One region of the Variovorax sp. 01T432 genome, then DNA from elsewhere that is predicted to be linked to it. Evidence: predicted binding sites of a transcription regulator. Region 1 holds the regulator's gene; each other region holds the start of a gene.
The links. The regulator sigma-54, encoded in region 1, starts transcription at its own class of promoters, with help from an activator protein. The targets are predictions, from matches to a motif close to TGGCANGNAANCTGCTTT.
Positions count from the first base shown of each region.

Region 2: a site for sigma-54 is predicted at 3,752-3,769, ahead of AC1DNF_RS20385 (ammonium transporter). Genes of this name have one in related genera too.
Region 3: a site for sigma-54 is predicted at 2,165-2,182, ahead of AC1DNF_RS05660 (isopenicillin N synthase family dioxygenase). Genes of this name have one in related genera too.

Region 1 covers NZ_JBFTPS010000070.1:13,271-20,745, forward strand. The annotation lists gene lptA (lipopolysaccharide transport periplasmic protein LptA) at 1-672, shown strand, start outside; gene lptB (LPS export ABC transporter ATP-binding protein) at 672-1,463, shown strand; gene AC1DNF_RS31870 (RNA polymerase factor sigma-54) at 1,573-3,162, shown strand; gene AC1DNF_RS31875 (sensor histidine kinase) at 3,187-4,962, opposite strand; gene AC1DNF_RS31880 (THUMP domain-containing class I SAM-dependent RNA methyltransferase) at 5,024-6,253, shown strand; gene AC1DNF_RS31885 (hypothetical protein) at 6,265-7,272, opposite strand.
Region 2 covers NZ_JBFTPS010000027.1:42,857-50,331, forward strand. The annotation lists gene AC1DNF_RS20375 (hypothetical protein) at 1-1,078, opposite strand, end outside; gene AC1DNF_RS20380 (helix-turn-helix transcriptional regulator) at 1,273-2,382, opposite strand; gene AC1DNF_RS20385 (ammonium transporter) at 2,478-3,680, opposite strand; gene AC1DNF_RS20390 (isocitrate lyase/PEP mutase family protein) at 3,970-4,812, shown strand; gene AC1DNF_RS20395 (GAF domain-containing sensor histidine kinase) at 4,837-6,081, shown strand; gene AC1DNF_RS20400 (YbhB/YbcL family Raf kinase inhibitor-like protein) at 6,122-6,694, shown strand; gene AC1DNF_RS20405 (hypothetical protein) at 6,735-7,475, opposite strand, start outside.
Region 3 covers NZ_JBFTPS010000005.1:128,439-135,913, reverse strand. The annotation lists gene AC1DNF_RS05670 (ABC transporter ATP-binding protein) at 1-43, opposite strand, end outside; gene AC1DNF_RS05665 (ABC transporter substrate-binding protein) at 40-1,086, opposite strand; gene AC1DNF_RS05660 (isopenicillin N synthase family dioxygenase) at 1,137-1,997, opposite strand; gene rutR (HTH-type transcriptional regulator RutR) at 2,262-3,056, shown strand; gene rutF (NADH-dependent FMN reductase RutF) at 3,192-3,743, opposite strand; gene AC1DNF_RS05645 (malonic semialdehyde reductase) at 3,774-4,364, opposite strand; gene rutD (pyrimidine utilization protein D) at 4,361-5,170, opposite strand; gene rutC (pyrimidine utilization protein C) at 5,182-5,574, opposite strand; gene rutB (pyrimidine utilization protein B) at 5,612-6,379, opposite strand; gene rutA (pyrimidine utilization protein A) at 6,409-7,475, opposite strand, start outside.

The DNA.
Region 1 (7,475 bases):
AGCCAGCTGGTTAGTGCTTTTGTCCTCACCCTGTGGTTGGCTGGCTTCGCGCCGCTCGCCCAGGCGGAGAAGGCCGACCGTACCAAGCCGATGAACATCGATGCGGACGCGATGCGCTACGACGATCTCAAGCAGACCAGCGTCTTCACGGGCAACGTGCTGGTGACCAAGGGCACGATCACCATCCGCGGCGCGCGCATCGACGTGCGGCAGGACCCGGATGGCTACCAGTACGGCGTCGTCACCGCGGCGCCGGGCAAGCTGGCCTACTACAAGCAGAAGCGCGACGCCGGGCCCGACGAATGGATCGAGGGTGAAGCCGAAGTGATCGAATACGACAGCCGCGCCGACAACGTGAAATTCATCCGGCGCGCCGTGATGCGCCGGCTGCTGGGCGCGACTGTCAACGACGAGAGCAGCGGACCGCTGATCGTCTACGACCAGAGCAACGACACCTTCAGCGTCAACGGGTCCTCGCTGCCGCCGAACGCGGGCGTCGCGACGCAATCCAGCGGCCGGGTGAGGGCCGTCCTGACGCCCAAGCCCGCGGCGCCGGCAGCGGCGCCGGCAGCGGCGCCGGCGCCTGCCCGGGCCGCCGCGCCCGCCACCCTTCCCGCCGCCGGTTCGGGTCTGCGCCCGAGCACCACGCTCAGCGGCGAGCAAGGCAAGTGATGGCAGCCCTCGGCCTGAACCCCCATGCAGCCACGGCGGGCAGCCGCCTGGAGGCGCGCGGCCTGAAGAAGAGCTACGGCAGCCGCACGGTCGTCAAGGACGTCTCGCTGGCCGTGCAGAAGGGCGAAGTGGTCGGCCTGCTGGGCCCCAACGGCGCGGGCAAGACCACCTCCTTCTACATGATCGTCGGGCTGGTGCGGGCCGATGCGGGCGAGATCACCATCGACGGCGAGCCGATCGCGCACATGCCCATCCATCGCCGCGCGCGCATGGGGCTGAGCTACCTGCCGCAGGAAGCTTCGATCTTTCGCAAGCTCACGGTCGAGGAGAACGTGCGCGCCGTGCTGGAGCTCCAGTACGAGCCCGATGGCTCGGGGCGGCCGGTCTCCTTGTCGAACAAGCGGATCGAGGAGCGGCTCACCGAACTGTTGACCGACCTGCGTGTCGATCACCTGCGCGATTCGTCCGCGCTCTCGCTGTCGGGTGGCGAGCGCCGGCGCGTCGAGATCGCGCGCGCCCTCGCCACACAACCGCGCTTCATCCTGCTCGACGAGCCCTTCGCCGGCATCGACCCGATCGCGGTGATCGAGATCCAGCGGATCATCAGTTTCCTGAAGGAACGCGGCATCGGCGTTCTCATCACCGACCACAATGTGCGTGAAACGCTGGGCATCTGCGATCACGCATTCATCATCAGCGACGGGCATGTGCTGGCACAAGGCACGCCTTCGGAGATCGTCGACAACGCCGAGGTGCGAAGGGTGTACCTGGGCGAACACTTCCGGATGTAATGTTGCTTACCCCCAGGCTCCGCACATCGTGCCTCGCCGACCCCCTGCCGGGGACGGGCCGGCCGCATCGCGCGGCCGTGTGCGGCGGCCTCACTTGTTGTCGTGCGCCATGAAGCAAGGTCTTTCGCTGCGCGTATCGCAGCATCTCGCCCTGACGCCGCAGCTTCAGCAGTCGATCCGGCTGCTGCAGCTGTCCACGCTCGAATTGAGCCAGGAAGTCGAGCAGATGCTCGACGACAACCCCTTCCTCGAGCGCACCGCCGAGGAAGCCACGCGCGAGGAATTCGGCCTGGAGTCGGCCGATGCGCCGGTGCGCGATGACGACCGCCTGGCCGAGGGCGAGGGCGAATTCAGCGCCGGGCCGTCGGCCTCCGTGGCCGAGGCCGCTGTCGCAAGCCCGGCCGAGACCGAGGCCGCCTCCACCACCGATACCGCCGACGGCGAACCCGACTGGGAAGGCGACGGCACCATCGACCTCGCGCCCGACGATACCGAATGGGGCGGCGACGCTCCCGCGCGTGCCAACAACCTCGGCGACGACGAGCGCACCGATGCGACCGAACTCGCGCGCAGCCAGGAATCGCTGCAGTCCTTCCTGCATCGCCAGGCGCTGGGCCTGCGCCTCAACGAGAACGACCGCGCCGCCCTGCGCTTCCTGATCGAATCCCTCAACGACGACGGCTACCTCGAAGACTCGCTGCCCGCCCTCGCCTCGGGCCTGGCGGGCGACGACAACGACCAGTTCGACGATCTGGTGCACCACTTCCAGGTCGCGCTCGGCTTGCTGCAAAGCCTGGAGCCGGTCGGCGTCGGCGCGCGCAACCTCGGCGAGTGCCTCAGCATCCAGCTGAGGGCCCTCGCCCACGAGGGCGAAAGCCCCGACGAGGCCCAGGTGCGCAAGACCGCCCTCGCGATCTGCAAACAGCCGATGGAGCTGCTCGCCCGGCGCGACTTCAAGCGCCTGGCCACGCTCACCCGCAGCAACGAGGAAGAAGTCCGCGCCGCCCTGCAACTCATCGCCCGGCTCGAACCCAAGCCGGGCCGCCGCTTCGTGGATGTCGAGCGCAACGTCGTCGTGCCGGACGTGATCGTCACGCGCGTAGGCAACGGCACCAACGCCAAGTTCCGCGTCATGCTCAATCCCGAGGTGATGCCCCGCCTGCGCGTGCACGACATCTATGCCGGCGCGCTCAGGCAGCACAAGGGCGAGGGCAGCCAGGCGCTGTCGCAGCGCCTGCAGGAGGCGCGCTGGTTCATCAAGAACATCCAGCAGCGCTTCGACACCATCCTGCGCGTGTCCAACGCCATCGTCGAGCGGCAGAAGAGCTTCTTCGTGCACGGCGAGCTGGCGATGCGTCCGCTGGTGCTGCGCGAGATCGCCGACGAGCTGGGCCTTCACGAGTCGACCATCAGCCGGGTGACCACCGCCAAGTACATGGCGACGCCCTACGGCACTGTCGAACTCAAGTATTTCTTCGGCTCCGCGCTCGGCACCGAGACCGGCGGCAACGCGTCGAGTACCGCGGTGCGCGCCTTGATCAAGCAGTTCGTGAGCGCCGAGGATCTCAAGAAGCCGCTGTCCGACAGCCAGCTCTCGGAGATGCTCAAGGAGCAAGGCATCGAATGCGCTCGCCGCACAGTGGCGAAGTACCGGGAAGCATTGCGCATCGCGCCAGCCAATCTGCGCAAGGCCCTCTAGGAGCGTCCGGCCGCAAGCCGCCGGTCAGACGCGCGCCAGCTGCAACACCGCACGCAGCGCGGCCGGCTGCACGGGCTTGCGCAGCGCGTGCCAGCCGCGCGCCTCGGCCAGCTGCCGTGTCGCTTCGTCGATGTCGGCCGACACCAGGGCGATCGCCAGTTCCGGCCTTTGCCGCTGCAGTTCGCGGGCCAGTGCGATGCCGTCGAGCGCGCCCGGCAGGCGGATGTCGCACAGTGCGAAGTCAATGGCGTGCAGGTCGGCCAGCGCGAGTGCCTCGGCCGCGCTTCCGTACACGCGCGGCCGCGCGTTCCACAGGCGCAGCAGCGCGGCGATGCTGTCGGCCACCACCGCGTTGTCTTCCACCACCAGCACGGCAAGCCCGGGGCGCAGCGGTCGTGATGCGTGCGTCGCGTGATCCATCGCATCCCCCGCCGGGGCTGCCACCGGCAGCACGGCAGCATGCACCGGCGCGGCCGGCAGCGTGAATCCGAATACCGAGCCCCGTCCGAGCCTCGAACGCAGCGTCACCTGCACGTCCAGCCGCTGCGCCAGGCGCCGCACGATCGCGAGGCCCAGCCCGTGGCCGCGTTGCAGATTGCGCTCCACGTTGCCCACCTGCTCGAAATCGCCGAACACGCGCTCCTGCGCGTCCGGCGCGATGCCGATGCCCGCGTCGCGCACTTCCACGCGCCAGCCGTTGCTGCGGCGCCGACAGGCCAGCAGCACGCGGCCGCGCGGCGTGAACTTGAGCGCGTTGTCCATCAGGTTGCCGAGAATGCGCCGCAGCGCCACGGCGTCGGTCCACGCCACCGCGCCGTCCGGGCAGCGCACCCGCACCCGGCCACCGCCGCCCTGGCGCGCGAATTCGTGCATCAAGGGTCCCAGGGCCACCGCGACCGGCGTGATGGGATCGGCCGCCGCCTCGATGCGCCCGATCTCCAGGAGCTGGTTGGTCAGCCCTTCGAGCGCCTGCTGCGCCCGCGAGAGCGAGGCGACCGTGTGCTGTACCGTCGCCATGTCCTCGCCGGCGTTCAACTGGTGGCGCAGCACCTCGGCCTGGAGACCCATCGCCATCACCGGCTGGCGAAGGTCATGGTTGGCCGCCGAGAAGAAGCGCAGGCGGTCGGCCTGCGCCTGCTGCGATTCGCGCAGTCCGGCCAGCGCCTGCTCGCGCAGCGTGCTCTCGTTGTGCCGCAGGCCGATGTTCTCCTCCAACTGGCGAGAACGCTCCGCCACCAGTTTCCACACCATCGCGAGCAGCCCGACCCCCAGCACCGACAGCGCCACCATCGGCGGCGCGCCGTGGATGATGCCCATCGCGATGATCGGCGCCAGCAGCAGCGTGATGGCGAGTTGCATCGCGGGCGTGTGGTAGGACACCGAGAACGCCGAGGACAGCGTCATTGCCATGATCACCACGCCCAGCAGCAACTGCGCCGTAGGGTCGGCCGGGTTGAACAGCAGCACCCCGGCCAGCCCGTGCGCCGCCTCGTGGACTGCGATGCGCGCCGTGTGCAGGCGCAGCGCCGGCGGCAGATTGGCGGGCGTGAGCGACGCGGGCAGCCGCTGCGGAAAGAAGCCGCGCAAGGCCGTGCTGACGGCGATCAGCGCAATCCAGACCAGTGCGCGCGCGACCGAGTATTGCCAGGCAAAGAGCGCCGCCACGCCGCAGTCGAGCAGGAACTGCACCAACAGCACCGGGCCGCTCGGCTGGGCGCTCAGGCGAAGCACCTCGCATCGGATGGCAAACGCGTCCGCCTCGAGCAGCTCAGGATGGGCAGGGGCGGGTGGTGGGCTCATCGGCGGATGCACTATAGAGCAGCCGGGTCCATTCGGGGTGGCCAGCGGCGACAATGGTCGCGTGAACGACCTCTCGCTATTCCTCCCCTGTGCAGCCGGTGTCGAGGATTTCCTCGCGCAGGAAGTGCACGCCCTCACCGGCCGCGCCGGCCAGGACCTGCTGACCTTGCGCGGCGGCGTGCGCGTGCAGGCCGACTGGCGCGACGCCATGAAGCTCAACCTCCACAGCCGGCTCTCGCAGCGCGTGCTGATCGAACTCGCCCATGCGCCCTATCGCAACGAGCACGACCTCTACGCCATCGCCAGCGGCGTGGCCTGGGAGATCTGGTTCACGCCCAAGCAGACCTTCAAGATCGAGACCACCGCGCAGCACAGCCCGCTGCAGAGCCTCAACTTCGCCACCCTGCGCATCAAGGACGCCATTGCCGACCGCTTCCGCGCCAAGGCCGGCGGCGTGCGCCCCAGCATCGAGACCCAGTGGCCCGACAGCCGCGTGTTCGCGCACCTGACCACCGACGCGTGCACCCTCTACATCGACACCTCCGGCGAGCCGCTCTTCAAGCGCGGCTGGCGGCAGGACAAGGGCGATGCGCCACTCAAGGAAACCCTGGCCGCCGCCATGCTCGCCGCCAGCGGCTGGTGGAACCCGGAAACCGGCGCGGTCTCGACCCAGCCGTTGTACGACCCCTGCTGCGGCAGCGGCACCATCGTTATCGAGGCCGCGCAGATCGCGCTCGGCATCGCGGCGGGATCGTTGCGGCGCTTCGGCTTCGAGAAGCTGCTTCCCTTCCAGCCGCACGTGTGGGCGGCGCTCAAGGCCGAGGCACAGCCCGCCGCGCCGCCGGCGGAAGCGGCGGCTCCCGTCATCTTCGGCTCCGACGTCTCGCACCGCATGGTCGACTTCGCCGAACGCAACGCCGAGCGCGCCGGCGTCGCGGCGGCGGTGCAGTTCCGCGGCGGCGACGCCTTGCAGCGCATGCCGCCCGCGCCCTCCGGCGTCATCGTGCTCAACCCGCCCTACGGCGAGCGCATCGAGGTCGGCGGCGTGGCGCGTGCCCAGGGCCGCGAGGAAGCGCAGACCGAGGACGGCGGTGAATTCTTCGTGCAGCTCGCCAGCCACTGGAAGAAGAACTACGCCGGCTGGACCGCCTGGCTGCTGACGCCCGACCTCCAGCTCCCCAAGCGCATGCGGCTGAAGGAGTCGCGCCGGGTCCCGATGTGGAACGGGCCGATCGAGTGCCGGCTGTTCAAGTTCGAGATGGTCGCCGGGTCGGCGCGCGGGCGGAGCTGAGGCCCCGCGCCTCAGATGCTCGCGCGTCGCTGCGTGACGTCGACCACGGGCGGATGGGGGCGCCTGGGCCTGTCGCCGTCCATCCGCGCGCGCTGTTCCAGGAACGTGGCGGTCGTGAAATAGCCCTTGGCGGCGCCGAAAAGCATGGACGCGACCATGCCCATCGCGGTTTCGATCGAAGTCGGCACACCACCGCGGGTGGAGTAGCCGTTCAGCGCGATGGCCAGGTCGAGCCCCGCGTTGACCGCGCTGCTGGCCAGGCCGGCGCGCAGGCGCGTGAGCGATTCACCGTCGCTCGGACGCACGCGATTGGGCCGCCGCAGCGAGTCAGGGTTGGGCACGCTCACGCGCGTGAAGACCATCGGCCGCTTCTCCGGATTCCGCAGAATGATGATCGACTCCGACAAGGCGCCTGACACGAGACGGCCCACGCTGTCGATCGTGTATCGGCGCATCGCGTTTCCGGCCGTCGCGCCCGCCACCGAACTGAACGGAAAGACGGCTTCCTTCACGGCCCCCATCAAGGCGGACGAGAGCTTCTGAATCTGTTCCTGGTCTTCCCGCGCGTTGCGATAGGCGTGGCCGGGGGAGTAGTCCACGCCGCTGAACCGGCCCGGCACGAGCACGCCCTTGTCTTCCCGCGTCCCGAGGGCTCGTCGCGCCTGGATGAACTTGGCTTCGACGAAGCGGTGCACGATGCCGAGGAATGGCGCGAGCAGGGCCGAGACGATCACGCTGCCCATGGCGCCATAGAGCTGCTTCAACTCCTCCTTGTTGGTCACCGAGGGGTCCTTGCCCCACAGGTCTTCGAAGAGATACTCGCCGCCCATTTGGCCGAAGCGCGACAGCTTGTAATACAGGCCGGAGGTGACCATGCTGGCGGTGCCTTGCTGGAGGATGTCGGCGGCGGCGGCTTTGCGCTGCTGTGCCTTCGTGAGCCTGAGTTCGCCACGGTTCGATTCCAGCAGCGCGGGATTGAAGCGGAGTTCAACGGTATCGCCGAGGTTCACATGAAGCACGGGCGGCTTCGGAGCCGGGCCAAGCCCGCTCAGCAATGGGTTGGGCATCTCGACCCGCGCGCTACCGCCTCTGTCCTGGCCTGCCGCATCCGCCGCGGGGCCGGCCGCGTGCGGGATTCCCTGCGGCGCTGGCACGGATGGTGGCGATGACGTGATGGGGCGGATGGGCACGGCAGCACACGATAGGCCAGGCCCTCGTCGAA
Region 2 (7,475 bases), on a different contig from region 1:
CGTTCAATGTCACCGTGCCGAAGTCGCCGGTCGTACTGGCGGCCCCGGCGTACGAGCTGCGGTTGTAGACACCACCGAGCGACGCCATGTCCAGCGTCTGCACGGGCAGTGAAATGCCGATCGAGCCGCTCGCGCCGCTACCCTTGACCCATGCGGCGATGCCGGACTTGGCCACCAGCACGCGCGTGCTGCCCGAATCGTTGAGCGTGTAGTCGCAGCTGGCGTTCCGGTGGAGGGCGTAGGTGCCTCCGTTGACGGTCGCCGTCATCGCCGAAGCATTGATCGTGGCCAGGTAGTTCGTCTTGCCGACGATGTCGACCACCCGGTGCGCTCCGCTCTTGAGGGCGGCGCAATCGCTGCTCGACACGGCCAGCAGCGTGGAAACGGTCGCGGTGCCGGTCGCGCTGCCGACACCGCTCGCGCCGGCTACCGTCGTGGACAGCTCGCCCAGGCTCGTGCCTGCGGCGGCGATCGAGGCCTGCAGCCGGTCGAGCACGCCGTCGTACCCGGTCCCGCTGCCCGCGCTCAAGGTGCCGGAAAGGATATCGGTGACGGCGGAGACATCGACGCCGGCGCCGCCGAGCAAGGTCAGCAGGGCCGTCTGCGCGCTGGCGATCGCATCGCCGCTGATCGCCGTCGTGCCATCGAAGCGCGCCACATAGGACGCCGGGTCCGTGCCCGACAGCTGAGCGAGCAGCAGCTCGCTCAGCGGCGTGATGTTGGATTTCGCCGTGCCGGTCCCCGTGCCGGCGGCGACCGAGTGCAGCACGATGCTGCCGTCCGCGCTGGTGGCGGTCATCACGCAAGGCAGGCTGCCATTGTTCAGGCTCAGGTTGTAGGCGCCGCCGGTCGAGGTCTTGGCGCTGCCGCTGCCGCTCGCGCAGGTGACGCTGACGGTGGCGTCGGCCAAGGCCGCGCCGGTGGCCGCGGTGCCGGACAGGCTCAGCGCGGGGGTGGTCGAGCCAGCGGCGGGCGCGCCGCCGGACGAGCCTCCCCCGCCGCCGCAGGCGGTCAGCACGGCTGCAAGGGAGATAGCCGGCCAGAGCGCGGCAGGTGTACGCAAGAGGAGAGTATTCATGGGCCTTGTGGGATGTTGTTGGCGATGCGGCCCGATGCGACCGCTCCAGGGAGCAGGCACCGGGGCACGGCACGATTCTCAAAGGCGCATCCATGCGTCGTCTTCATCCATCTGGACGAAGGCCGCCACGTCACGCGTGACAAATGTCCCGTTTCAGGGTCGCATGGCCGGCTGTCGGACCCGGCACGGCGAACTCAGCCGGGGAGTGCCTTGAGAAGCCCGACGACCTCGGCCTGTCCGCGCGTGTTCGTCTTCGCGTAGACCGCCCGAAGCTGGGTCCGGACGGTCGACATCGACAACCGAGCTCCGCGGGCGTATTCCTCCGGCGACTTGCCGTCGAGCAAGGCCAGCGCGGCCCCGCACTCCGCCGGCGTCAGGCCGAAGATCTGCGACAGCTGTTGCGACGACAGCGTGCCGGCCTGCCCGCGTCGCCGCGCCGTGACAAGCGCGCGGGCGCGACCCAGCGCGGGCGCCAGCAGGGCTTCCTGGGGAAGGCTCGCCACGCTCACGAAGCAGGCCTGCGGTCCGGATCGCACGCCTGAGACGGGGAGGCTGCTGGCGAGCTTGCTCTCGACGGCTTGCACGATGGCGCGTCGAAGCCGGGACGCATCCGCCGGCGCCGTGGCCCTGAGACGACCGCCCTTGACCACGAGACTGTCGTCGTCCCCCAGCAGCGCCTCCGCGTGGCCGTTGGCAAAGACGATCTTGCCGTTCGCATCGAGGCCGAACACCGCCAGCCCGGTGGAATGCGCCGCCTGACGATCGATCGCCAATGATTCATGCAGGTCGCGCGTGCGCATCCACAGCCTGCATGCGCGGCGCAGATGCGGCATGAGGCGCTGCGTGCGCTTGATCTCCTCATCGGCGAAGGCGCCCCGTTCGCTGGCGCGTACCAGCCCCACCAGGATCCGATCGTCGCCCTCGGTGAGCACCGAACTCGACAGCGTGTGGCGAACGCCCCAGGGCGCCAGGTAGTCCTGGTAGTACTCGCTGCGCGAGATGAAGCTGGCGTCGAAGTGCCGCTGGCAGGCCGATACCTCGCCTTCCGGGCATTCGCTCGCCAGCACGCGCCGTGGGTCGATACGGCCGTAGTACGCGTCATAGAGCCGAATGGGGCCTTCGATGCCCTCCGAGTGCACGTTGAATCGGCTCTGCTGCGACGTGGCATTCCATTGAACGAGATGGAAGAGGTTGGCGCCCGTCCAGGAGGTCAGCTCGCCGAGCGCCCGCCGCCAGGTATCGGGCAGCAAGGCCGCGTCGTACAGGCTTCCGACGATCCGGTCATATTCCTCTTCCGAATTCATGCGCTTTGTCTTCTTGTTGGTGACGTTCGTTCGTCAGCCTGCATGGCGAGCGCAGGCCCCTGGCCCATCTTACTGAACCGGTGTCAGCGCCCCGCCTACCAGTTCGCCTCGCGCTCGGGCGTGGCCGTGATGTGGTGGATCGAGAGATCCGCGCCCTCGTACTCTTCCTCCTGCGAGAGGCGCAGACCCAGCGTCTTCTTGAGCACCCCGTACACCACGGTGCCCGCGACCAGCGCCCAGACGACGCCGATCGCCACGCCGATGAGCTGCGCCAGCACGCTCACGCCGCCGATGCCGCCCAGCGCCTTGCTGCCGAAGATGCCGGCCGCGATCCCGCCCCAGGTGCCGCACAGGCCGTGCAGCGGCCAGACGCCGAGCACGTCGTCGATCTTCCACTTGTTCTGCGTCAGCGTGAACATGACGACGAAGATCGCGCCCGCCACGCCGCCCACCACCAGCGCGCCGATCGGATGCATCAGGTCGGAGCCGGCGCACACGGCCACCAGGCCCGCCAAGGGGCCGTTGTAGACGAAGCCCGGGTCGTTCTTGCCCAGCGCCAGCGCCACCAGCGTGCCGCCGACCATCGCCATCAGCGAGTTGACCGCCACCAGCCCGGAGATCTTGTCGATGCTCTGGGCGCTCATCACGTTGAAGCCGAACCAGCCCACGCACAGCACCCAGGCGCCCAGCGCGAGGAAAGGGATGCTCGAAGGCGGATGCGCACTGAGCGAGCCGTCGCCACGGTAGCGGTTGCGGCGCGCGCCCAGCAGCAGCACGGCCGGCAGCGCCAGCCAGCCGCCCAGCGCATGCACCACCACCGAGCCCGCGAAGTCGTGGAACTCGCTGCCCGTGACCGACGCGATCCACCCCTGGATGCCGAAGGCCTTGTTCCACGCGATGCCTTCGTACAGCGGATAGACGAAGCCGACGATCACCGCCGTCGCGATCAGCTGCGGCCAGAAGCGCGCGCGCTCGGCGATGCCGCCCGAGATGATGGCCGGGATGGCGGCCGCGAAGGTGAGCAGGAAGAAGAACTTCACCAGTTCATAGCCGCTCTTGAGCGCCAGCTGATCGGCACCGACGAAGAAGTGCGTGCCATAGGCCACGCCGTAACCGACCAGGAAATACGCCACGGTCGAGACCGAGAAATCGACCAGGATCTTGACCAGCGCATTGACCTGGTTCTTCTTGCGCACAGTGCCGAGTTCGAGGAACGCGAAGCCCGCGTGCATGGCAAGGACCATGATGGCCCCGAGAAGAATGAACAGCGCATCCGCGCCCTGTCTTAGTGCGTCCATGAGGCCCAACTTGCAGATTTATGTCTTGAAATGGTGCGAATCACCGGATCTACCGGCGAAGGCGTCCTCTGCAAGCAATATTGGTGCCAAATGAGAGCTATCGTGGTGCCTTGTGTTCCACATCAGCGCGTCATGCACCGGAACGGCACAGGGCACTTTGAATGAGGAAAATGCCCGGCAGTGAGGTACAACCGCTCTTGCCGGATTGGGAAGACGGCCCCGATTCCAATCGGCAAGGCGATGAGCGACCGAAGCGCCTTTTCTCTTTCACCCCGTCGAGGAGGACCCCATGACCCGTACCGTCGCCCGAAAGCGCGCCGCCTTCCGCGCCCTCCACGCCCAAGGCTGCTTCGCCCTGCCCAACCCCTGGGACGTGGGCAGCGCGCTCTTCCTGCAAGGCCTGGGCTTCAAGGCGCTGGCGACCACCAGCTCGGGATTCGCGTGGTCACGCGGCGGCTTCGACGGCGCGATGTCGCGAGAGACGGTCCTCGAGCATCTGCGCGAGATCGTCGCCGCCACCGATCTTCCGGTGAACGCGGACTTCGAGAGCGGCTTCGCGGAGGATCCGCAAGGCGTCGCCGAGAGCGTGCGGCTGGCCATCGAGACCGGCGTCGCGGGGCTGTCGATCGAGGATTCGACCGGCGATGCCGCCGACCCGCTGCGCGACATCGGCGCCGCCGTCGCGCGGCTGCGCGCCGCGCGAAAGGCCATCGACGCGGCGGGCGGCGACACGCTGCTCGTCGGGCGGGCGGAGAACTTCCTCGTCGGACGGCCCGACCTCGACGACACCATCGCCAGGCTCAAGGCCTATTCCGAGGCCGGCGCCGACTGCCTCTACGCGCCGGGCATCCGCACGCGCGAGGAGATCGCCGCCGTCGTCGCCGCCGTGGCGCCCAAGCCGGTGAACCTGCTGGTCGGCTCCGTCAGCCACTTCACCCTGCAGGACATCGCCGAACTCGGCGTGCGGCGCGTCAGCGTCGGCGGCGCCCTGGCGCGCGCGGCCTGGGGCGGGTTCTCCCGCGCCGCGCGTTCGCTCGCGGATGGAAGCTTCGATGGCTTCGAAGGGGCCGCGTCGGGCGCGGAGCTCAATGCATTCTTCCGCCAGACTCAAGAGAAGCCGCCCGCGGGTTAGGCGCCTTGCGCAATTCGAGGCATCTTGGAACCGCTCGACAATCCCGCCGATGCCGCCTCGGTGGTTGACAGCCCCGAAGCCATCGCGCATGACGTGGCAGCGATCGGCCGCATGAGCTCGGTGCCCTCGCTGCTCAAGCTCATCTGCCAGAACACCGGCATGGGCTTCGCGGCCGTCGCGCGTGTCACCGAAGGCAATTGGACGGCCTGCGCCGTCGAGGACCGCATCCAGTTCGGCCTCCGGCCCGGCGGGCAGCTCAAGGTGGAAACCACGCTCTGCCGCGAAGCGCGCGCGTTCCGGCGCCCCGTCGTCATCGACCACGCCAGCCAGGACCCGGTCTACCGAGACCACCACACGCCGCGCCTCTACAACATCGAGAGCTACATCTCCGTGCCGATCATCCGCCGCAACGGCGACTATTTCGGGAACCTGTGCGCCATCGATCCGCGGCCGGCCATCGTTTCGGACGCGCGCATCGTGGCCATGTTCACGGCCTTCGCGGAACTGATCGCGCATCAGCTCGAGAATGAGGACCGCCAGGAGCAGGCAGAGACAGCGCTCAAGGGCGAGCGTGCGGCATCCGAATTGCGCGAGCAATTCATCGCCGTGCTCGGGCATGACCTGCGCAACCCGCTGGCCGCCGTCGGCGCCACCGCCGAGCTCCTGTCGCGGCGCACGGATGCGCCCGAACTGGTCAAGCTGGGCGCGCGGCTGCGGTCCAGCACGCGGCGCATGTCCGGGTTGATCGACGACGTGCTCGACCTGGCGCGCGGCCGCCTCGGGTCGGGCATCGGCCTCACGATCCGCGACGCGGACTTCCTGGGTTCGGCCCTGAGGGACGTCGTGGACGAGACGCGCGCCGCCAATCCCCGCCTGGACATCCGCGATGAGATCGACATCGCCGGTTCGGTTCGTTGCGACCAGGGGCGAGTGCAGCAGTTGCTGTCGAACCTGCTGGGCAACGCCGTCACCTACGGCGCGCCCGACCAGCCCATCATCGTCCAGGTGAGGGGCGAAGCCGATGAACTCGTGGTGTCCGTGAGGAACGGCGGCTCGCCCATCCCGCCGGCGGACCTCGACAAGATCTTCCAGCCCTACTGGCGACCCGCGAGCAGCAAGCCCGGCGGCGGCCTGGGCCTGGGCCTGTACATCTGCTCCGAAATCGTGAAGGCTCACCGGGGCAGCCTGACGGTCACTTCATCCACCGACGAGGGCACGACCTTCACGGCCCGTATCCCGGTTGGATGGGACCACGGCGCTGGCGCATGATCACGCCTCGCGCGCTTCCGTCGAATAGAAGGAGAAGGCCATGACCCTGCAATCCACCCTGCGTTCGAGCGCCCTGGTCCTCGCGCTGGCGGCCTGCCTGCCGCTCGCCCACGGCGCCGGCTTCACGCTCGCCAGCCCGACCATCAAGCCCGGCAGCATGCTGACCGAGGCCCAGGTCTTCAACGGCTTCGGCTGCAGCGGCAAGAACGTCTCGCCCGCGCTGAAGTGGAGCGGCGCGCCCAAGGAGACCCGGAGCTTCGCCGTCACCGTGTACGACCCCGACGCGCCCACCGGTTCGGGCTGGTGGCACTGGGTGGTCTACAACATCCCGGCCACGGCCACCGAATTGCCCGAGGGCGCCGGCGTGGCCGAGGGCAAGGGCCTGCCCGCCGGAAGCGCCCAGGCGCGCACCGACTTCGGCACGGCCGCCTTCGGCGGCGCCTGCCCGCCCCCGGGCGACAAGCCGCATCGCTATGTCTTCACCGTCTACGCGCTGAAGACCGACAAGCTCGACGTGCCGGCCGACGGCACCGCGGCGCTGGTCGGCTTCATGATCAACGCCAACAAGCTGGCCGCGGCCACCTTCACCGCCCGGTACGGCCGCGCCAAGTGAGCGCGCGGCTGCGGCGCGCCGCAGCCCGCTGACGCCGGCCTCAGGGCGCCGGCACCGCCGTGCGGTTGGCGGGCACGATCTGCTGCTGGTAGGCGAACACTTCGCGGCTTCGGGGGTCGACACGGACCCGCAGCCAGTTCACGTCGTTGGTGCCGTTGGCCTGGTTGTCGCCGAAAGTCTCGACCCGCGTGAAGTTCTCGAGCCGGCGGCCCAGGCTGTCGAGCAGCGGCTTGTCGATGCGGTGGTAGTGCGAGTCCCCATGCACGTAGGCGACGGGCTTGCGGAAGGCGATGACCTCCTCGCGCAGGGCCACCAGGTAGTCCTGGAAGCCGTCCGGCTGGCCGTCCGTCTGGGCGAGCGTCTTCGGGTCGCGCAGCGGCGCTCGCGTTGCATCGGTCGCATCCCAGCCTGGATTGGCCTGAGAGATGATCATGACCGCGGCCGATTGCCGTGCGGCGGCGAAGCGGAACGACTCCCTCAGCCAGGCGATGTTGGCCAGATTGCGCGCGGCCCACTCCGCCGCGTCGGGCGCCGTGTCGCACAGGTTGTTGCACGAGCCCTGGACATTGAGCGTCACGTAGGTCACGCCGCCGAAGGTCCAGCGGCGATTCTCGACGCAGGGCGTCGGGCCGTTCACGCCCAGGCAGAGCGCGGCGCTCTGTACTTCCTGGCGCATGCGCTGCCGGCCCATCGAATAGGGGGTGCCGAAGAACACCTGGCGTTCATGGTCCAGGCGCTCGCGCGACGAGAAGCCGCCGTTCGCCGGACGATCGCAATCGGT
Region 3 (7,475 bases), on a different contig from region 1:
GGATGCCCTCCAGCGACACGCGCGTGGTGCGCCGGCCGATCATTTCATCTCCCGGTTCCAGCGGTCGGTGATCGACGCGACCTGCGGATTGACCCGGGTCCAGTCGAACTGGAAGATCGACTTCATCCGGTCGCCGCTGATCGGCACGTCCTTCGCCAGTTCGGCACCCAGCCGGGACTGGGTGTTGGTCGGCGAGGTGAAGAATTCCTTGGCCATCATCTCCTGCGCGTCCGGACGCAGGATGAAGTCGAGGTACTTGTAGGCCTCGTCCTTGGCGGGCGCGTTCTTCAGCACGTTGAAGGACTGCTCGAAGGCCAGCACGCCTTCGGTCGGCACCACCATCTCGACCGGCACGCCCTTCTTCTGCAGCGCGACGATTTCGGGAAAGTCGATCACGGCCACCGTGACGTCGCCGCGCGTGAGCATGGTCGACAGCGTGCCGCTCCAGTCGGCCTGCGTGAAGGGCAGCAGCTTCTTGATCTCGACGAAGGCGCGGTCGATCGCGTCCTGCGAGCCGCCATAGAGCTTGGCCGTCATCAGCAGGAACAGCATCGCCGCAGTGTTGCCGATCTGATAGAGGCCGATCTTGCCCTTGAACTCCGGGTTGCTCCACAGGTCGGACCACGACTTCGGCGGTGTCTTCACCAGATCCTTGCGATAGCCGATGCCGATGGTGGAGACAATGGCGCGCACGCCGTTGTCGCCGGGGTTGCGCAGGTTGGGATACACGCTCCCGAGGTTCGGCACCTTGGCCGCGGGAATGGGCTCGAAGTAGCCTTCGGCGCGCACCATGCTCGCGATGTTCTCGTTCACCATGAGGATGCTGTAGGGCGGCTTGTCCACACCCGCGGCACGCAGGTTGGCGACGAAGTTCTTGCCAAGCCCGACGTCCAGCGTGGTCTCGATGCCTGACGACTTCTGGAACATCGGCATCAGGTCGGAGCGCCAGAACTTCTCCCAGCGCCCGCCGTAGGTGTTGACGACCAGGTTCTGCGCGGCCAGCGAGATCCCGGGCATGGCCAGGGCCGACATGCCCGCGGCGGCGGCCATGGCGTGGAGGCAGTCGCGGCGCGAAAGGTTTTTCATGGGGAGGTGGTCCTTCAAGAAGAGAAAGGGAAAGAGGCCGTCACCCGCGCTCAGAGCGCGGCGGCGCCCACGGTGGGCGTGTCTCGCCGGTAGTCGTAGTTCTTGTTGAGCCGCTCCATCAGGTAGTCGCCGTATCTCACCGGCGGATAGAGCGGCGGATGGGTGTCGTCGGTGCAGCTGGGCACGCATTCGATGAGTGCGTCCATGCCCGGGTCGAGGAAGTAGGGCAGCGAGTAGCGGTCGCCGCCGGAGCGGTTGATCACGCGGTGCGGGGTCGAGACGAAGCGGTCGTTGGTCCAGCGCGCCAGCATGTCGCCGACGTTGAGCACGTAGGTGTCGGCGATCGGCGGTGCCTCGATCCAGTCGCCGCCGCGCGGGCGCACCTGCAGCCCGCCCGAATCGTCTTGCGCGAGCAGCGTGATGATCCCGTAGTCGGTGTGGGGCGCCGAGCCCATCTGCTCGTTCTCCAGCGGTGCCTGCGGCGGGTAATGCAGGGCGCGCAGGAATGTGGTCGGGTGGTCGAAGTGGTGGTCGAGCGCCGTCGCTTCGAGCCCGAGGCTCATCGCGATGAGGCGCACCACGTAGCGGCCGAGCGCGTCGACTTCGCCGATGTACTGCGTCATCGCGGGCCTGAATTCCGGCAGCCACTGGGGCCACTGGTTCGGCCCCTGCAGCGGCAGGCTGGCGCGCAGGCCCGGGTCGTCCGGCGGCAGCTCGTGCATCAGCATCAGCGACTCGCTCATGTTCGGCCGCGTCACCTTCGCCACCGACGAGGTGACGATGGTCGAGGTGGCCATGCCCATGTAGCCGCGATGGAAGGCGTTGATGGCGAGCGATTGCTTCTGTTCGAGCGGCGACTCGTGGAAGCGGCGCGAGGCTTCGAAGGCGGCCGCGCGCGTTCGTGGCGCCACGTTGTGACCACCGATGTAGGCGAAGTCTCAGCGCATCGTGCAACCTGCGGGCCGTGTGCCGTGCCTCGGGATGGTGCGGATCGAGATGTCCGCCGAGATCGATAAGGGGGATGGACTTCAACATGGAACCTTGATCTGCGTCAAAACGACGTCCTCGTGCGATCCGTCATGCAACGTCTGTGCCAGTTGGACCAAATGGACAAATGTTGTAGCCTCCGAGGCCGAACAAACGCACAAGCAGGCGAGCACGCAGGAACAGCACAGATGCCAAAGACGATCCATGGAGGAGCGGCGACGCGCGTGGGCGCCACCGCGGGAAGCAAGAACGCAGGCAAGGCCAAGGCCGCACCCAAGACCGCGGTCGCGCGGCGCAATGTCAAGCCCTCGCAACGCGCGCTGAGCCCGCGGGCTGCCGCGCCGCGCAGCGCGGCATCGGCGAACCGGCGGCTGCGCCAGATCGAGGACAAGCGCGCCGTGATCCTGTCCGCCGCGCTCGGCCTGTTCTCGCGCTACGGATTGCATGGCACCAGCGTCGACCAGGTGGCGGCGCGCGCGGATGTCTCCAAGAGCAACCTGCTCTATTACTTCGCCAACAAGGAGGAGCTTTACGTCAGCGTGCTGCGCGACCTGCTGACCGTCTGGCTCGAGCCGCTGCGCGGCTTCAGCGCGGAGCAGGACCCGCGCGAGGCCATTGCCGACTACATCCGTCGCAAACTCGTGATCTCGCGCGACCGGCCCGATGCATCGCGGCTGTTCTGTCTCGAGATGATCCAGGGTGCGCCGCTGTTGCGCGACGAACTCGGGCGCGAGCTGCGCGAACTCGTCGATCGCAAGTCCGAGGTCATTCGCGCCTGGGTGGCGGCCGGCAAGCTTGCGCCCGTCGACGCGCATCACCTGGTCTTCGCGCTCTGGGCTACCACGCAGCATTATGCCGATTTCGGTGTGCAGGTCGAGGCCGTCACGGGCCGCACGCTGGCCGATCCGGCCTTCTTCGAGCAGACCGTCGAGAACGTACAGCGCATCGTGCTCGACGGCATCCTTGCGCCGCGGGGCGCGTAGTCCGATTGCCGCGACCCAAGACGCACGAAGCCGGCGTGGCCCAAAGCCAGGGATACCGCGGAACCGGCTTTGCCGGGCCGCCGGTATCGCCCCCTTGAGGGGGAGGCGCCGCAGGCGCTTCGGGGGTGTCTCCTCCTAATGCGCGGGCGCCACGAGGTCGTGGTAGCGCCGGTCGAAGTAGATGAGCCCGTGCCTTGCCTCGCCGATGGCGATGGCAACAGCTTCGCAGAACAGCACGTCGTGCGTCCCGACGCTGGTGCTGCGCATCACGCGGCAATCGAAGGACACGGCCGCGCCTTCCAGCATCGGCGAGCCGGTCGCGCCGGCGCGCCAGGTGGCGGCGGCAAAGCGTTCGTCCATCGGCGTCTTGCCGCCGAACACGCCGGACAGCTCCCGATGGCCGGCGGCGAGCACGTTCACGCACAGGACGCCGTTGGCCTGGAACGCCGGGTAGACCGAGGCGCCACGGTTGAGGCAGATCAGCAAGGTCGGCGGATCGTCCGTGACGCTGCACACCGCCGACGCGGTGAAGCCCGCGCGGCCGGCCGGCCCCTCGGTGGTGACGATGTTGACCGCCGCCCCCAGGCGCGCCATGGCGTTGCGGTAGTCGTTGCGCGGCAGCGGTGCGTCGTGCCCCGCGGGCGGGCGCGAGGGTGTGGCCGGGCAGGGGGAAAGCGAGGGATTCATGGGCGGTCTCCGTGGCGAACGCGTTCGGCCTCAGGCCAGCGTGCAGGCTTCGTCGAAATCGAGCCGCGGCAGACGGCCGAAGCGCTTGGCGGGGTCGCCGTGGCCGAGGTTGATCAGGAAGTTGGCGGTCCAGGTCGTGCCCGCGAAGAAGCTGGCGTTGAGCTTGGCCTTGTCGAAGCCCGACATCGGCCCCGCGTCCAGGCCGAGCGCGCGCGCGGCGAGCAGCAGATAGGCCGCCTGGAGTGTGCCGTTGCGAAAGGCCGTGTCGTGCGCGACCTCGGGGCTGCCGGTGAACCAGGGTCGGGCATCCGTGTGCGGGAAGAGCTTGGGCAGCTTCTCGTGAAAGGCCGTGTCCCAGGCGGCGATCACCGTCACCGGCGCGCTCATCGTCTTGTCGAGATTGCTGGCCGACAGCGCCGGCGCCAGCAACTGCTTGGCCTGCGGCGTGCGCACGAAGACGAAGCGGCCCGGCGAGCAGTTGGCGGAGGTCGGCCCCATGCGCGCGAGTTCGTAGACCTGCCGCAGCATGTCGTCCGAGACGGGTTCGGATGTCCAGCCGTTGTGGCTGCGGGCTTCGGTGAACAAGGTCGCCAGGGCGGCGTCGTCGAGGGTGTGTGTCATGCGCGGATGCTCGAAGAGGTGATGGCAGGCTGCGTCGCGAGGAAGGCCAGCAGCGTGTGGTTGAAGGCGTCGGGCTCGGTCGCGCTGTGGGCGTGGCCGCCGTGCGGCACGCGCTCGAACGTGGCCCGGGGCAGGGCATCGGCCAGGCGCTGCGACATGGTCCAGGGCACCAGCACGTCGTCCATGGCCGCCGCGACCAGCGTGGGCACGCCGATGCCGGCCAGTCGGGCGTCGACATCGAAGGCGCGCAGCGCGGCGATGCGGGCGCGCATGTTGGCTTCGCCCGGGAAGTGCGCGAGCGCGTGTTCCACCTCGGCCGCCACCAGCGCGGAGTTGGCGGCGGCCCACGCCGCGGGGTACAGGAAGATCGGCTGCGCCTCGACATACGCGCGCGGGCCGCACGCGCCCAGCAACGCGAGCCGCGCATCGAAGCAGCGCGCCGAATGCGGATTGGGTGCGGACCACGCGTTGATCAGCGCGAGGCTGGCCACGCGCGCCGGCGCATCGAGCGCGAGCTGAAGGCCCACGAGGCCGCCGAGCGCATGGCCCACCAGGTGGCATTGCGCGCTGTCGGTCGCGTCCATCACTTCGACGACATCGCGCGCCATGTCGGCGATGCTGTGGTCCGGCGCCAGCGCGTCGGGGCTGCGCCCGGTGCCGCGCTGGTCGTAGGCGACCACGCGCCAGCCGGCTTCGACGAGGGCGGGAATCTGCGGCTTCCAGAAGCCGGCCGAGCCGCCCAGGCCGGAGGACAGCAGCACACTGGGCGCGCCGGGCCGGCCCCGACCATGGACTTCGTGGTACATCGCAGCGACGCTCAGGCCTTCTTGCCGACGTGCGCGATCGAGGCGATCTCGATCAGCGCGTCCGGCTTCACGAGGCCGCACTGGATGCAGTAGCGCGCCGGCTTCACGCCCGGGAAGAACTCGGCATAGACCGCGTTGACCTTCGCATAGTCGGCCCAGTCCCTGATCATGATCATGTTGAAGCTCACGTCGTCCATGGTGCCGCCGGCGGTCTCGATCACGCGCTGGATGGTGGCGAGCACGTGGCGCGTCTGCGCCGTGGCATCGCCGACATGGACCACGTTGTTGTCCTCGTCGAAGGGCAGGGTGCCCGAGACGTAGACCACGCCATCGGCCAGGGTGCCGGGGACGAAGGGGGCGATGGGCGTTGTGGTTCCGGGTGGAATGATGGCTTGCTTGGGCATGAGGGAGTCCTTGAGTGATGAATGGGGGAAGGATGGGTCAGGCGCCGGCGGCGGTGCGGCAGAAGTCCTCCACCGTCGAGACCCAGCCGAAGAAGGTCTCGATGTTGTAGACCGCTGCCTTCTGGATCGCCGGTCCGCCGAGCTCGTGCGTCGCGTCTTCCAGCATCACGGCGAAGTACTCGAGGTGGAAGGCGTCGCGCAGCGTCGACTCCACGCACACGTTGGTCGCGATGCCGGTGAACACCAGGTTGCGAATGCCGCGTGCGCGCAGCGTGCTGTCGAGGGTGCTGTTGAAGAAGCCGCTGTAGCGCGTCTTCGGGATCACGATGTCGCCGTCCCGCGGCTTCATCGCGTCGATGAGTTCGTAGTCCCAGCCGCCCTTGGCGAGGAAGCGGCCCTGGAGCTCGGGCCTCCTGCGCATGGTCTTGAGCGCGTTCGACTTGTGCCAGTTGGGCGAGCCCGGACCCCCGGCCTCCACGTAGCCGGCGTCCCAGCCGTTCTGCAGGAACACGACGAGCATGCCGGCCGCGCGTGTCGCGAGGATGGCCCGGCCGATGTTGTCGATCACGCCCTGCGCACCCGAGATGTCGAAGCCGGCCGAGTCGACATAGCCGCCCGGCGAGGCGTAGGCGTTCTGCATGTCGACCACGATCAGCGCCGATTGCGCGGCCTGCAGGGCCAGCGGCTCGGGCCTCGCCGGCAGGATCAGCGGCGGCGCAGCCCCCGGCGCGCTCGGCACGCCCGCGGGCGTGGTGGAGCTGAGGGTGGCGTTCCTGGGAAGGTCCGGCGTGGGAGCGGGGGGCATGGCGAGGATTCCTTCACTGGATCGGCGGTTCATGCGGCAAGCGCTTCGGCCCGCACTTGCGAGGGCACGGGCGTGTCGGCGCCGATGCGGCTCTGCATCAGCGGCTGGATGCGCTCGCCGAAGGCTTCCACGCCCTTGACGAAGTCGTCGAAGGTCAACAGCACGCCTTCGGTGCCGGGCACCTCGGCCATCTCGTCGAGCATGCGCGCGACCTTGGCGTAGGAGCCGACGAGCGTGCCCATGTTGATATTGACTGCCGAAGTCGGGTCGGCCATCTGGCGCACGTTGGTGTCGGTGCCGGACCTGGTGTCGGCCGCGCCCTGCTGGCCCAGCCATGCGATCGCCTCCTGGTCCGCGCCGGCCTTGTAGTGCTCCCACTTGGCGCGCGCGGCCTCGTCGGTCTCGTCGGCAATCACCATCATCAGCACGTAAGTCGTGACATTGCGTCCGGTCTTCTTCGTGGCTTCGATCAGCTTCTCGGCGGCCGGCGCGAAGGCCTTGGGCGTGTTCACGCCCTTGCCGAAGCAGAAGTTGTAGTCGGCGTACTTCGCGGAGAAGTCCATGCCGGCCTCGCTCTGGCCGGCGCAGATCACCTTCATGGCGGCCTGCGGCTGCGGGCTCAGGCGGCAGTCGTCCATCTGGAAGTGATCGCCCTTGAAGTCGGACTTGCCCGTGCCCCAGAGGTCGCGCAGCACCTGGATGTATTCGGACAGGTACTGGTAGCGCGTGCCGAAGAATTCGTCGCCGGGCCACATGCCCATCTGCGAATACTCCGGCCGCTGCCAGCCCGTGACCAGGTTGAGGCCGAAGCGTCCGTTGGAGATCGAATCGATGGTCGATGCCATGCGCGCGACGATGGCCGGTGGCATCACCAGCGAGGCCGAGGTCGCGAACAGCTTGATCTTCGTGGTGACGGCGGCCAGCCCGGCCATCAGCGTGAAGGACTCGAGGTTGTGGTCCCAGAACTGCGTCTTTCCGCCGAAGCCGCGCAGCTTGATCATGGAGAGCACGAAGTCCAGGCCGTAGTGCTCGGCCTTGAGCGTGATCTGCTTGTTGAGCTCGAAGCTGGGTCTGTACTGCGGCGCGTTCTCGGAAA